DNA from 4 places in the uncultured Acetobacterium sp. genome. Region 1 is predicted to be linked to each of the others. Evidence: riboswitches for the same ligand, from Rfam matches in the RefSeq annotation. Region 1 holds a riboswitch; each other region holds the start of a gene.

Evidence for each region. A riboswitch is a leader RNA that binds a small molecule or an ion and turns the genes downstream of it on or off. The one in region 1 is predicted to bind cobalamin.
Region 2: linked by a shared signal. The riboswitch ahead of thiC (phosphomethylpyrimidine synthase ThiC) and the one ahead of QZ998_RS13220 (alcohol dehydrogenase catalytic domain-containing protein) in region 1 are both predicted to bind cobalamin.
Region 3: linked by a shared signal. The riboswitch ahead of QZ998_RS06975 (energy-coupling factor ABC transporter permease) and the one ahead of QZ998_RS13220 (alcohol dehydrogenase catalytic domain-containing protein) in region 1 are both predicted to bind cobalamin.
Region 4: linked by a shared signal. The riboswitch ahead of QZ998_RS07465 (ABC transporter ATP-binding protein) and the one ahead of QZ998_RS13220 (alcohol dehydrogenase catalytic domain-containing protein) in region 1 are both predicted to bind cobalamin.

What each region holds. Positions count from the first base shown of each region.
Region 1 covers NZ_CAKMJU010000100.1:13,252-16,460, reverse strand. The annotation lists gene trpD (anthranilate phosphoribosyltransferase) at 1-449, opposite strand, end outside; gene QZ998_RS13220 (alcohol dehydrogenase catalytic domain-containing protein) at 471-1,514, opposite strand; cobalamin riboswitch at 1,624-1,800, opposite strand; gene QZ998_RS13215 (tocopherol cyclase family protein) at 1,886-2,866, opposite strand; gene QZ998_RS13210 (DUF92 domain-containing protein) at 2,921-3,209, opposite strand, start outside.
Region 2 covers NZ_CAKMJU010000015.1:28,916-32,124, reverse strand. The annotation lists gene QZ998_RS02460 (SPFH domain-containing protein) at 1-195, opposite strand, end outside; gene QZ998_RS02455 (NfeD family protein) at 197-667, opposite strand; cobalamin riboswitch at 803-985, shown strand; gene thiC (phosphomethylpyrimidine synthase ThiC) at 1,191-2,492, shown strand; gene bzaB (B12 lower ligand biosynthesis ThiC-like protein BzaB) at 2,495-3,209, shown strand, end outside.
Region 3 covers NZ_CAKMJU010000034.1:58,047-61,255, reverse strand. The annotation lists gene cbiQ (cobalt ECF transporter T component CbiQ) at 1-456, opposite strand, end outside; gene QZ998_RS06980 (energy-coupling factor ABC transporter substrate-binding protein) at 578-877, opposite strand; gene QZ998_RS06975 (energy-coupling factor ABC transporter permease) at 855-1,610, opposite strand; cobalamin riboswitch at 1,922-2,102, opposite strand; gene QZ998_RS06970 (EAL domain-containing protein) at 2,306-3,209, shown strand, end outside.
Region 4 covers NZ_CAKMJU010000041.1:29,103-32,311, reverse strand. The annotation lists gene QZ998_RS07465 (ABC transporter ATP-binding protein) at 1-1,351, opposite strand, end outside; cobalamin riboswitch at 1,604-1,774, opposite strand; gene QZ998_RS07460 (RloB family protein) at 1,841-2,497, opposite strand; gene QZ998_RS07455 (ATP-binding protein) at 2,494-3,209, opposite strand, start outside.

The DNA of each region.
Region 1 (3,209 bases):
TCTTTAACCAATTCCACTTTGGAATCCATGTCGATCCCCAATGCTTCCAGTACATCGATGGTTCCGCATACCGAGGTCAAGGCCCGAGAACCATGTTTGGCCATCGGAATGCCGGCCGCGGCTGCGATAATCGATGCAGCAGTGCTGATATTAAAGGTTTTAAAACTATCCATCCCCGTGCCGCAGTTATCCACAATCGGAAACTCGGTGACCGGTTCTACCTTGAAGGTATCAACCTCGTAAATGGCTTCAAAGCTTCCAGCCACTTCCTCTGGTGTCGGCCCTTTAGCACTAAGTGCCGCTAAAAAAGCGCCCTGTTGCATGGCTGTTTGTTTATCACTTAAAATTTCCATAAACATTTGCTTGGAATTATCTTTAGATAGGTTTTCTTTATTGATTAGCTTCGTAATCACCTGCCCATAATCTTTGCTACTGATTGTTTTTTCCATTTTTTTCTCCTTGTTTTTTAACTATTTATTCATCACGACAATCGTTGAATAGCCATCACCATTTCTTAGATAATCCATTCCCGTCGCCAGATCTTCTAGCTCAACCCGACGCGAAATCAGCGGTTTTACATATACTTTTTTTGATTCCAGAAAGGCCTTGGCCTTGCGGCTATGTCCAACACTACAGCCATATGATCCAACCACTGAAATTTCCTTATAATGAATCTGGTTGATATCCGGGTAAGCATCCTGACCCTTGGTAATACCACTAAAATACCCCAAAGTTCCTCTTTTGCGTAAAATCTGCACGGCCAGATCCAAAGCCGCTGGTTCCGGGCAGCAGGGAATAACCACATCGACGCCCCGATTATTGGTGCAACGTTTGAGCTGGTTTAACAGGTCCGGCTCACGACCACTAAAAACAGCATCAAAGCCAAGCGCTTTGCCACGGTTGCGGCGACCCTCATTTTCTTCAATCAGGATCACCTTAGTGACCCGCTCTGCTTTGGCAAGGAATAAGTTTAGCAGACCAAGGCGCCCTCCGCCAATAATCACCAACACCGAATCGTAATTCATTTTTAGACGATCCTGAATATTAACACAGCAGGCCAGCGGTTCTATAAAGGTTATTTCTTCATAGGTTAAATATTTACTATTGATCAGATTGACGACCTTGGATCTTAGGGCTTTCTGATCAATTTTAATTATCTCCTGAAATCCGCCATCAAAATTAAAGCCCATAATTTTGATCTGATCGCAAAGATTATCCTGACCTTTTTTACAATATTGGCACTTACCGCAGGAAATTCCCGGATGAATGTGAACCCGCTGCCCCACCCTATGACGAGCAACCTGGCTACCTTTTGCAATAATTTCTCCGGCAATTTCATGTCCCAATACTCTGGGATAAACAAGATCCCGTTGCCCTACCGTCGCGCATTTTAAATCGGTTCGGCAAATATTGCAAGCTCTGACCCGTACCAACAGCTCGCTGGCACCGCAAACCGGCATTTCCAACTCTCTCAGAACTAATTCTCCCGGCTTTTCTAAAACAACTGCTTTCACTCTATCTCCACCCCATCACTTACTTATCTGACAAGCTTTTATAAAAGCTGTCTAACGTATCTTTTGACAAAAAAAAGCCACGCTAATAAAGCGCAGACTTTCCACATCTCTCAACATCTAATTCTCAGGCAGGTCTTCTGACTTATGATCATCACCTCTGTCGCCTTCCCATTTTTTAAACAGTGGCATCGTGACAGAAATTCCCAATTTACAGCGGCGGGCCCGTATAAGCTTTTCACTTATTTTCCTATTCTCCCCAAGGGGCACCTGAAAACGATTATTAAATTTTGATTTATTATATCATAAGTCCGATCCCGGATAAAACACATTTTAGGCAACATCTGCTAAAGATTTTCCAAGATAATTGGCTTTTATGGTTGTGATTCTTGGTTCGATACAACTGCTTCATCCATGCATATCTCCATCCCCGCTTCATTACTGGAGCTTTCAAAGATAATATCTCCCTGATTATTTGTCAAACGCACCCAAACTTTGGCGGTGATGCTCTCAATTATCTCGCGATCCATCAGGCCATCCAATGGCGCCCGAAGCCGACCGCCGCCGGCCATCTGAGCACTAAAAGCTAGCGACCCATTTGGCCCTTCTAACTCTCCGGCACAGGTTCCCTTTTCGGTATCAACCTCCCATTTTTCAACCCGCGAAAAATTATAGGTCGCAAAACGCCGGGTAATCGCTTTGAAGTCAGTAAAATAGGCAAAGAAACCGGGGAATTCAAATCCCAAAAAAGGAATATTGGCTCGGGAAAAGACAAAAGAAGCATTTCCATCTTCAAAATGGCTGGCCTGAAGCCAGAGGTAGGTTTTGGGAAACGAGCGACCGTAGTCTTTTTCGATATAACCGACGCCGCCATTAAAATCCAGAATCTCACCATCAAGCTCAATCACGCCCTTAATCTCATGGTATAAATGGATGATGGCATGGTAACACTCCATAAAGGGAATTATTCCAAATGGCCCCATAATCCCAGGATGCTTTGCTCCCCTGGGAAAAGGATGGATTTGCTCAAAGGTCAGCCGTCCTTTGATACTGCCCTCCCTTGTCTCGACATTTAAAGACAGACCCTCGGCATTAAAGCTATTATTCTCTATTTCGACATCAAACCGGTTTGATCTGGCTTTAAATTCTGAATAGGAGAAATGATGATACCATGTCTTACCATTTACAGCATTGATTACTTGGATAAATGCCTGTTTTTCGCCCTGGGGATCAATGGCCATTCCCGGAATAATAGCAATGGCATGTTTGCGATCCGCACTGATACATTTAAAATACCAGCCTTCAAAATAGCGTCGCCGCTTGTTTTTACCCTGAAAAAACGCTTGCTTGATCATCATTACGCTCCTTTCAAATACCTCAGTTTTTGCTATACCCCTAAGTACCTGGACTCACTGAAATTTAAAAAAAATTAACACCAGCGCGGCGGCCAGCAAGGAGCTGGCAAAATTAACAAAATCATTGTTGACAAAGGCTAGCCCGCTATACAAGCGGTTGGGTTTGTTATTATCGCTGGGTTTTTCGGTCAACTGTCCGGTTTCATGGCTGATATACTTGGCCTGGATGGCAGCGCCCAGCAAACTATCAATGATTGACCCCAACAGACCGCCAATGGTAATAACACCGATTTGCATCCATAAAAGCATCCCGCTATTTCCGGCGGCAAATTGAAAAAGGCCA
Region 2 (3,209 bases), on a different contig from region 1:
TTCTTTTAAACTGACTCTCTTCGAAATTCGGTCAATAATTGGAATAGCGATATGAAAGCCGGTTTCCCAGGTGGTATGGTAGGCACCCAGCCGCTCTACCACATAGGCATTGGCCTGGGGAACAATTTTTGCGTTAACAACAATTACCACAACAAAAATAACGAATAATATCAGCAATAAAATAAATCCAAACATCTTAACTCCTCCTGTTTTCTATTTGATTTGAGTCTTGTTCGACCATCTTAACCATGGCTTTAACCCCTTCAATTGCCACAACTTCGACTTCAGCACCGACAGGAATAATCACTTCACCCTTGATATTTCGGGCTGTCCAGGATTTTCCGTCGACTTTAATAGCACCTGATCCCTTGAGATTGTTGATTTCTTCCTCAACAATTCCCCGTTTTTTCAGAATGCGATCAGCATTGGTTGTGATCGTTTTGGGATCCAAGTGTTTTTTTAAGAATGGTTTTGTTCCCAATAACAAACCAACCGAAACCACTAAAAAAAGCGTCATCTGCACCCAGAATGGGGCGCCCAAATACGCGGTAGCCATTGCCACCAGAGAACCGACACAAAACCAGATCGACACCAGCGCACCAGCGGTAACCAATTCAACCAGCAGAAAAACGACAAACAAGACCAACCAGACCAAAATAATATTCATCCGCTCACCTCCCTCATTCACTTGATTTTATTATAACATAGTTTATTGATTTTTTTATCGCGAGTTGTATAATCGACTTTTTTTATTTTTTTCTTGCCTATTTATTTTTATCTGTGTATAATCAAAGGCAAGTAAATAGAAAAGCGAACATATGGTGCCTTAGTAATAAGGAGAATAGGGAATCAGGTGAGAGTCCTGAACGAACCCATCACTGTAAGGGCGGAGCAAACCACAAGAACCACTGTTTTTTTAATGGGAAGGTGTGGCCAAGCGTTAAAACCCCGAGTCAGGAGACCTGCCTATGATTCGATCCTGAATGAACGAAGGTAAAGTTCATGGCTGTTATTGTAAAAAATAGCAGCTGTGGACTTTTTTATTTGCCAAAGTTTCAGTTTTTTGGTGGCCTCAACCCATCAGGTATCTCATTGACCACCCTACCGACCAATTATTAATTGTCGGTACTCAGTCAGTTTTTGAAAGACTGAAACGAACAAGCAATTATTTAAAAATTCAGGAGGAAACGATGACAATTCTGGAAAAAGCACGGGCTGGTGAAATCACCGCAGAAATGATTTATGTGGCACAAAAAGAAGGGATCGATCCCGAACTGATTCGCCAGGGGATGGCCGCTGGTGAAATCGTCATTCTAAAGAGTTCCCGGCCAAATATCAACCCGGTGGCGGTGGGCAAGGGTCTGTTTACCAAGGTCTCAGCCAGCGTCGGCATGTATGAAGCGGATGACACGATCGATGGCGAAATGGCTAAAATCGACCAGGCTGTCAAGGCCGAGGCAGATACGCTGATGGACTTAAGTGTCCGTGGCCCGATTGACGAAATGCGGGAAAAAGTTCTATCCTCGGTGGATCGACCGGTCGGTACCCTACCCCTTTATCAAACCCTGGCTATGGCCCAGGAAAAATATGGTACTGCTTTAGATATGACCGCGGATGACATGTTCGCGATGATCGAAAAGCATGCCTCCGAAGGCGTCAGCTTTTTAGCCCTGCACTGCGGCACCACCATGGACGTAATCAACCGTGCCAAAGAAGAAGGCCGGATTGATCCACTGGTTAGTTATGGGGGCTCCCATCTGATTGGCTGGATGGTTCACAACCATTGTGAGAATCCCTTCTTCACCCAATATAGCCGGGTCCTGGAAATCTGTAAAAAATACGATGTCGTGCTGAGCTTTGCCGACGGCATGCGCCCCGGCTGTATCGCCGATTCCCTTGATGGCGCCCAGGTTCACGAATTGGTGATCCTCGGTGGCCTGGTTAAAAAAGCTCGCGCGGCCGGGGTTCAAGTGATGGTCAAAGGACCAGGCCATGTGCCTCTGGATCAGATCCAGACCACTGTAAAGTTACAAAAACAATTATGCGGCGGAGCTCCCTACTTTGTCTTTGGCTGTCTGCCCACCGATTCCGGTGCTGGCATGGATCACGTCACTGGTGCGATCGGCGGAGCGATCGCCGCCTATTACGGCGCCGACTTCCTCTGCTACGTCACTCCGGCCGAACACATTGGCATGCCAACTGCCAATGATGTGTATCTGGGCGTGATGGCCAGCCGCATTGCCGCCCATGCTGGCGATGTCGGCAAAGGGCATCCGGCTGCCATTGCCTGGGATCTGGAAATGTCCCATGCCCGCCGGGAACTGAATTGGGGCCGGCAGATGGAACTGGCTATCGATACCGAAACCGCTACCAAGGTCTGGAAGGATCGCAGCACCGACTTCGAATCCGAGTGCAGCATGTGCGGCGACTTCTGTGCCATGAAAATTGTCGGCAAGTATTTACGAGACGAAAACCAGGAAGCGAGGAACTAGTCATGACTCAAATGTTAAAAGCCCGTCAGGGTAAAATTACCGAAGAAATGGAAATGGTGGCACTTGCCGAAGGCTTCACGCCCGAATTTATCAGAGCCGGGGTAGCCGCTGGCCGGATCGTCATTCCTAAAAACAAACTGCGAAACCGTTCTAAGATCTGCGGCATTGGCGGCGGACTGGATATCAAAGTCAATGGCCTGATGGGTACCTCCGGCGATCGCGACGACATGGAAATGGAAGTCAAAAAACTAAAAATCATCGAAGCCGCTGGTGCCCACGGTTTTATGGACTTAAGTATGGGTGCCGATATCGATACCATGCGAACCTTGAGTCTAACTAATTCCAATATCGCGGCTGGCTGTGTACCGGTTTATCAGGCCGCCAAAGAAGCCGCTGATAAACGGGGCCTGATGGTCAATATGACCTCTGATGACCTGTTTGAGGTGGTGGAAAAACAATGTCAGGCTGGTATGGACTTTATGGCGGTTCATTCGGCTCTGAATATGGATCTTCTTAAAATATTAAAAAAAACCGGACGTGTTGCCGATATTTGCAGCCGCGGTGGATCCTTATTAACCGGCTGGATGTTCCATAATGATAAAGAAAATCCCCTCTACGCCGAATTTGACCGGCTGCTTGCGATTCTCAAAGCGACCGATACCGTGCTTAGCATCGGCGACGCCATCCGACCCGGTGCCAATGCTGATTCCCTGGATC
Region 3 (3,209 bases), on a different contig from region 1:
CTCTAAAAAAGTATTGCTGATATGGGCTTTTTTCATCACGCCGGCAATCTGCATCACCGGGGTGGTATAAATCAAAAAAAGCATGCAGGAAACGCCTGACATCGCTCTACAAAAAACCAGACTGGCCAGCACCAAGTTGGCGGTGGTGATGCCGATGGTAAACTGGAAAAAATTAAATGCCACTAAATAGTCACCGCCCCCTTTGGAAATGGTGAATAATAATGCCAGCGCTCCGGGGATAATAAAGATCGAATCAAAAATCAGTGTATGGAGATAAATACGTCCGGGAATTTTTGCCCACAGCAGGGTGCAAGCCACCATAACACCAAAAACCCCTGCCATATACAGGGGTTCACTGATAAAAAAGACCGAAAGGAGCATGATTAATGAAACCACTACCTTAACAGTAGGATTGGCATTGCTAAGTTTATTGGTATGCGCAAAACGATCAATCATGGTAGTCTCCTTCTTCGATGCTGTTAATATTGATATCAGTCACCGGGCTTCAGGTTGGTGACAAACTCCCCTACCGACCAATGACCAAGGGGTCAAACCCTTGTTAATCTGTTTTCATTATTTACGCCGATTTCTCGGCCTTTTCATTTTTTCCCGATTTTTTATAAAGATAGAAAAAGCAGATTCCCAACCCGCCAACGCCTAGGATCTGTTGGAAAAGGAATAGGTTTTCTTCCATCTCGCCGGGATCAAACAAGCTTTCAAACCAGGGCACATAATTTTGATCGATTGTGGTGATGGCCGTTCCGGCGGCGTCATCGGCACCCGCAAACTCGGCCTCTGGCAAGGCAATCTGAGGAATAATAATCAGTGCTCCAATTAGCATAACCAGAATGATTTTAGTTGTCAGCGAGAGTTTCATTTGAAATAATCCCCTTTTCTTTATATTGGTAGATGGCATTGACCACCAGTACGGTTAAAATACCTTCGATGATTGCCAGCGGTATCTGGGTAATGGCAAAAATACTTAAAAATTTAGCAACCGATGCCGTCATCCCACCAACCGGATCCGGGAAGGCCAGACCTAACTGGATCGATGTTGTTATATAGGTCACCAGATCAGCGATACAAGCTGCTAAAAAAACGGTTAGTGCTTTGGGGACATTGAGCTTTGACAACCCTTTATAGATTCCGTAAGCAACAAAAGATCCCACTATTGCCATTGAAAAGACATTGGCTCCCAGCGTAGTCAACCCGCCATGAGCCAGCAAAAGCGCCTGAAATAACAGCGCGATGGTACCAACCACAACGGTAGCAAAAGGACCCAGGACAATGGCACCCAAACCGATCCCGGTCATATGCGAGGAACTGCCGGTTACCGAAGGTAATTTAAAAGCTGATAAGGCAAAGGTGAAGGCGGTTGCAATCGCCAATAAAACTTTTTGCTCAGGCTTGTCTTTAAATATTTTTCCGACCTGATATAATCCGAAAGCGATAAACGGCAGTGATAATACCCACCAGAAGACCGCCCAGCCAATCGGCAGAAAGCCTTCCATAATATGCATGGCGTTGACCGGTTGAGCAGCCAAAAGGACCATTAAAAATACAATTCCAACAAATGTCATGTTTCTTTTTGTGTTTTTTGTTCTTTTCATTTTTACCTCCATTTTTTATATCAACCAGTAAAAAAGAGGGCTTCACACAGCCCATTTCAATGGACACACTAAAAGCCGATAGTTTTATGTACTCAAATCAAAGATAACTGCAAGTATTTCTTTGAACGTTCGGATTTGCTAGCTTGCGTAACGCATTCACTGAATCCACTACTGCCCGAAAAAAAAACCTTTCACCCACATTATGATGGGAAAAAAGGTTTTATCATTACACGTTTCCATTCATTCTATCACGCAATATCATAGAATCAACTTTTGTTAATGTTACTAACTTCCCTTTTCCCTGGAAGGACACTTTAGCACATCATTTTAGTAGGTTTCCTGACTTATAGCTTTTATTCTCCTCGCCTTCCCAGACAAAACGTGCCCAGTGACATATTAAGGAGACATAACTAATTACAGTGACCGGATCGTTCTGGATTCTAACCAGATTCCCTCAATGAATTTATTCATCCTAAATGATTTTTTACATCTCTTATTTAATTGTGTTTATATTATAACACGGATATGATAAATGTACAGGTTTTTTTAGGCGCTTTAAGGCTAAAAATTAGCTTCTTTAAATAGTAACTGGTTAAGTATTTATTAAATTTGCACGACTTTCTATCGCAATCAAGCTTGTAAAATGCTACAATAGATCAAATGTCTGTAATCCTTTAAACCGAAGAGGTATTGTGATGGATAAACTTAAATTCAAACGAACTGTGCCTGCTGTATTTGAACGATTAAACGCCGCCGATGATCCTTCCCTGATATTGTATTATCAAAATATTTTAAGCTGCATGCTGGCATCACCGCTATTATTTCTTGGCGCAATTGCGAATGTCATTATCGTTTATTTTTTTTGGTCTGGAAATCTAACCGAGGTGCTGACCAACAGCGCCATTTTTCTGCTGCTTGGCTTAACCTTTGAAACGATTTCCCGAAAAGAATTAAACAGTGATTCATTTGATCACCTGATTTCGCTCTCCCAATCGACCTGTCTGGCTTTTATCGTGATCCGATACTATCACATCATTGGCCCGGCAGTATGGACTGCTGCTTTTGTGATGATCATCCTTGCCATGATGCGACTAAAAATAACAATGCTGTATTATATTACGGCGACAACTTTTATCTGTGGATTATATGTGACCTTTCTCCTGCCTGTTGATGGATTTCGCTTTGCCCCGGTTTATTTTCTGATTCAGAATATTCTGTTCGCTTTCGTGTTCAGCCTGGCTGCTGCGACCTTTCACATGACCCAGCTTCGATATGACAAAGCGATGAAGCGACTAAATGCGGTGATTACTCAGAAAGAAAAAATTGCCGGCCTGTATGAAACGCTAAATCTCACCAAACAAACCCTGGCCACCCAGAATAAAGAGCTCCAGTCGTCCAATGAAGAAATAAGAAAAAACGAAGAGCGCCTTCATTTTCTCGCTTATTACGATGGCTTAACCGAACTCCCCAATCGCAAAATGATTCTGGAGCGCCTGCATCTACTGGTCAATCGATCTGATGATAAGAAGTCAATCTTTTATATTGTTTTTATCGATCTCGATAATTTTAAAAAAATCAATGATACCATGGGTCATCTTT
Region 4 (3,209 bases), on a different contig from region 1:
CCAGCAAAATGGTGACACCTTGACGGCTGAGCCGAGCCAGCTTTTCCATCACCAGTTGACTCTGGGGGGCGTTTAAACCGGAGGTCGGTTCATCGGCAATGATCAGCTCGGGGTCACTTATAACGACCGAACCCAGCGCCAGCAATTGGCGCTGTCCCCGGCTCAAGCGCTGGGGATGGATATCTTCGAGACCCGCCAGTCCGATCAGGGTCAGGGTTTCCTGAATCTTTTGCTCCTGCTCGTGCTGACTGAGATTCTTATTGCTACTATTGCTATTTTTTAAAACATAACTGATTTCGTCTTTGACGGAGCTGCAAAAGATCTGATCATCGGGATTCTGAAACAGAAACCCGATCCGGCGCCGCAGTTGACCGACATTTTTCTTTGTCACCGCGGTCCCGAATAGTTCCACGCTACCGGTACTTGGTTTGACCAGCCCTTCAATGAGCTTGAGCATGGTCGATTTACCTGAACCATTCTGACCGATGACCGCCGTAAAATCGCCTTTTTTAAGACTGAAATCCAGCGGCTGGCATCCGGTTATCCCACCTTTATAGCAATGCGACGCGCCGCTTAACTTAATCACGTCGGTACTTTCATCAACCATGAACGGTAGGGGTCGATGGTACTTTTTTTCATTACCGTATTTTTTCTGATATTCGTCAACCGGTAGAAAATCTTTCACCATACCGGCTTCCATTACCAGCACCCGATGGGCGTCTTTTAAAACCGCGCCAGATTTATCCATGACGACCAGGGTCGTGATCTTTTTCTCCCGGTTGAGCTGACCCAGGTGCCGATACAGTTCCGAACTGGTTTTGGGATCCAGTTCGGCAGTGGGCTGATCCAACAGCAGGATCGGGGTTTTCATCGCCAGGATACTCCCTAGCACCACCTTCTGGGCTTGCCCGCCGGATAAGGCATCCGTGGTGCGGTCTGAGAACTCCCGGATCCCGAGAAAGTCCATGATCACATTGACACGCTTGGCGATTTCTGCCCCGGTCAGATTAAGATTGGCCACCCCAAAGGCCAGCTCATCAGCAACCCGTCGGTTGACCATCTGGTTTTGCGGTTCCTGCATCATATAGCCCAGATAGTCAGCCATTTGGCAGAGCGGAATGCTTGACACATCCTGATTGGCTACCGTAACCGTCCCGTTTAGCACACAGGGGTAAAACTTTGGTGCCGCCGAGGTAATCGCGTGGAGCAACACTGACTTCCCCGAAGCCGCTCCGCCGGTAATGGCAATGTATTCTCCCTCATTGATATTTAGTTTAATGTTTTTAAGCGCCGGTTCGCACGCGTCAGGAAAGGTAAGCGTTTTGATATCCAGTTGGATGATGGGTTTCATTGGGTGGCCTCGTGATTGAATTTTTGAATGATGGCTTTATGCCTAAAGCCGGGCACTTCGGTTTTCGCTGAGCTGCGACCTTCGTCGCGGGCTACGCCCTATGCTGAATTGAAAGAATTAAACATTTTATAAGCGAGTTTAACAATATTTAATTCTTTCAATTCAGCGCACGGCTTTATGCTTTCGCGCAAAAAAAGAAGCTCCGACTATCGATAGGTTAATCCTAAGGATAGCCGAAACTTTACCGTCGTTTCATACTCGTTAATTTATGGCAGGTCTCCTGACTCTGGTTTATCTGTTTTTGCGCCTTCCCGTTTCCAGTGGCATGTGCAAAAACAAAACCATTACAGTGATGGGTTCGTCCAGGATTCTCACCTGATTCCCTATTCTCCTTTACAAGGCACCATAAATCGTGTACATATTATATTGAGTCAATCATAGCGAATTTATAAGCTCTTGTCAACTGTTTGACAAAATTTTTATTAATACTCACTCTAATAATCCACAATCTTGCAATATCTTTTCAATTGCTAACCAAATAGAAAGAGAAGGATTTTCTTTATAGAACCGATATCCCTTATACTGCTGTAGGACAAGCCCGTTATCTTCATTATTTTGCATGATAGCCTTTGATCTCTTAATTGCATTTTTTACATCATCTAAAGTCAACTTACTGAGAACTCGCTTGAAATTATCTTCATGCTTATACTGATCAAGATTTTCGAAGCATTCACTATATGCTCGATTGATGGATTTGATGTACTGCTTACGGTGAGTTAAACAACCCTGGCAGTTTATTTTGTGCAATACGATCCATAGTTCAAATGTGAAATTACTGTATCCCAGCAGATATTTAATGGATTTGCCGACTGATTGCGATTGCTTCATTTGATCCAATGTAGTTTGAAACTGGGTTGTGTGAATTTCCTCATTACTCTCGTAGTCAAATATATGGGTTATCTCAGTTTTTCCTAAGTTCACCAGTGATTTTGCCCGTTTCAATGGATTTTTTTGAATGGGGCAGTCAATAGAAATTTTTCTGTACTTTGAAGTTGGTTCGGCATTTACAGTGTCCTGCAACCACTGTAAATACCACTTCTCAGTTTCACCCTCAACGGTAAAGTAGTATTTTCGATTTTCTTTCATCGCTGCTGATCCTCTTTTGTATCATCTAATAGACTTTCAAAAATTGGCGTAAAATCTATGTCTTTGATCGCACCGTAGCGGCTGATAAAGTAATTTTTTAAATAATCTTCGTTCTTACGAACACCGTTCTTGCCTGTTGTACCAAAATCAGAAAGAGAATAGTGAATGCTGCAGTGGGTATCATCATCTCTTTCGACAAATTTTATCTCATCCCGTCGAAATAGATTGGCATTCAGAAAGATCGGGTTATGCGTATTAAAAATCAGTTGTGCGTTATTGATGTTAATCTCGTCGTTGTGAAAAATATTGATAATACTCATCAGTGCCATTGGATGGATCGAAGCATCAAACTCATCAACTACTAAGGTTCCACCATTCAAGAGGGCGTTAACCACCAACGGAAACATATTAATAAAACGAATCGTGCCATATGATTCAAATACCTCAGCTTTTATGGCTGTACTTTTCTCAATCCCATTAAAAAGCGAGTACAATTTCGCTTCGGCTTCATCCCCCTCAATTACATAACCTAAGGCATTAGAGGTGATTCCAAAATAGTTTGCAGCCTCGTTCATCGTCTTTTCAATATAGACCGACTTTTTTTGAGGATCTGAGAATTTGCGAATCAGATTTAATGAGTCTGCACGGTAGATTACCATAAACTTATTATCTAACCAGTTGCTGATTAACAAAGTCAGTTTTGCGCTAAACA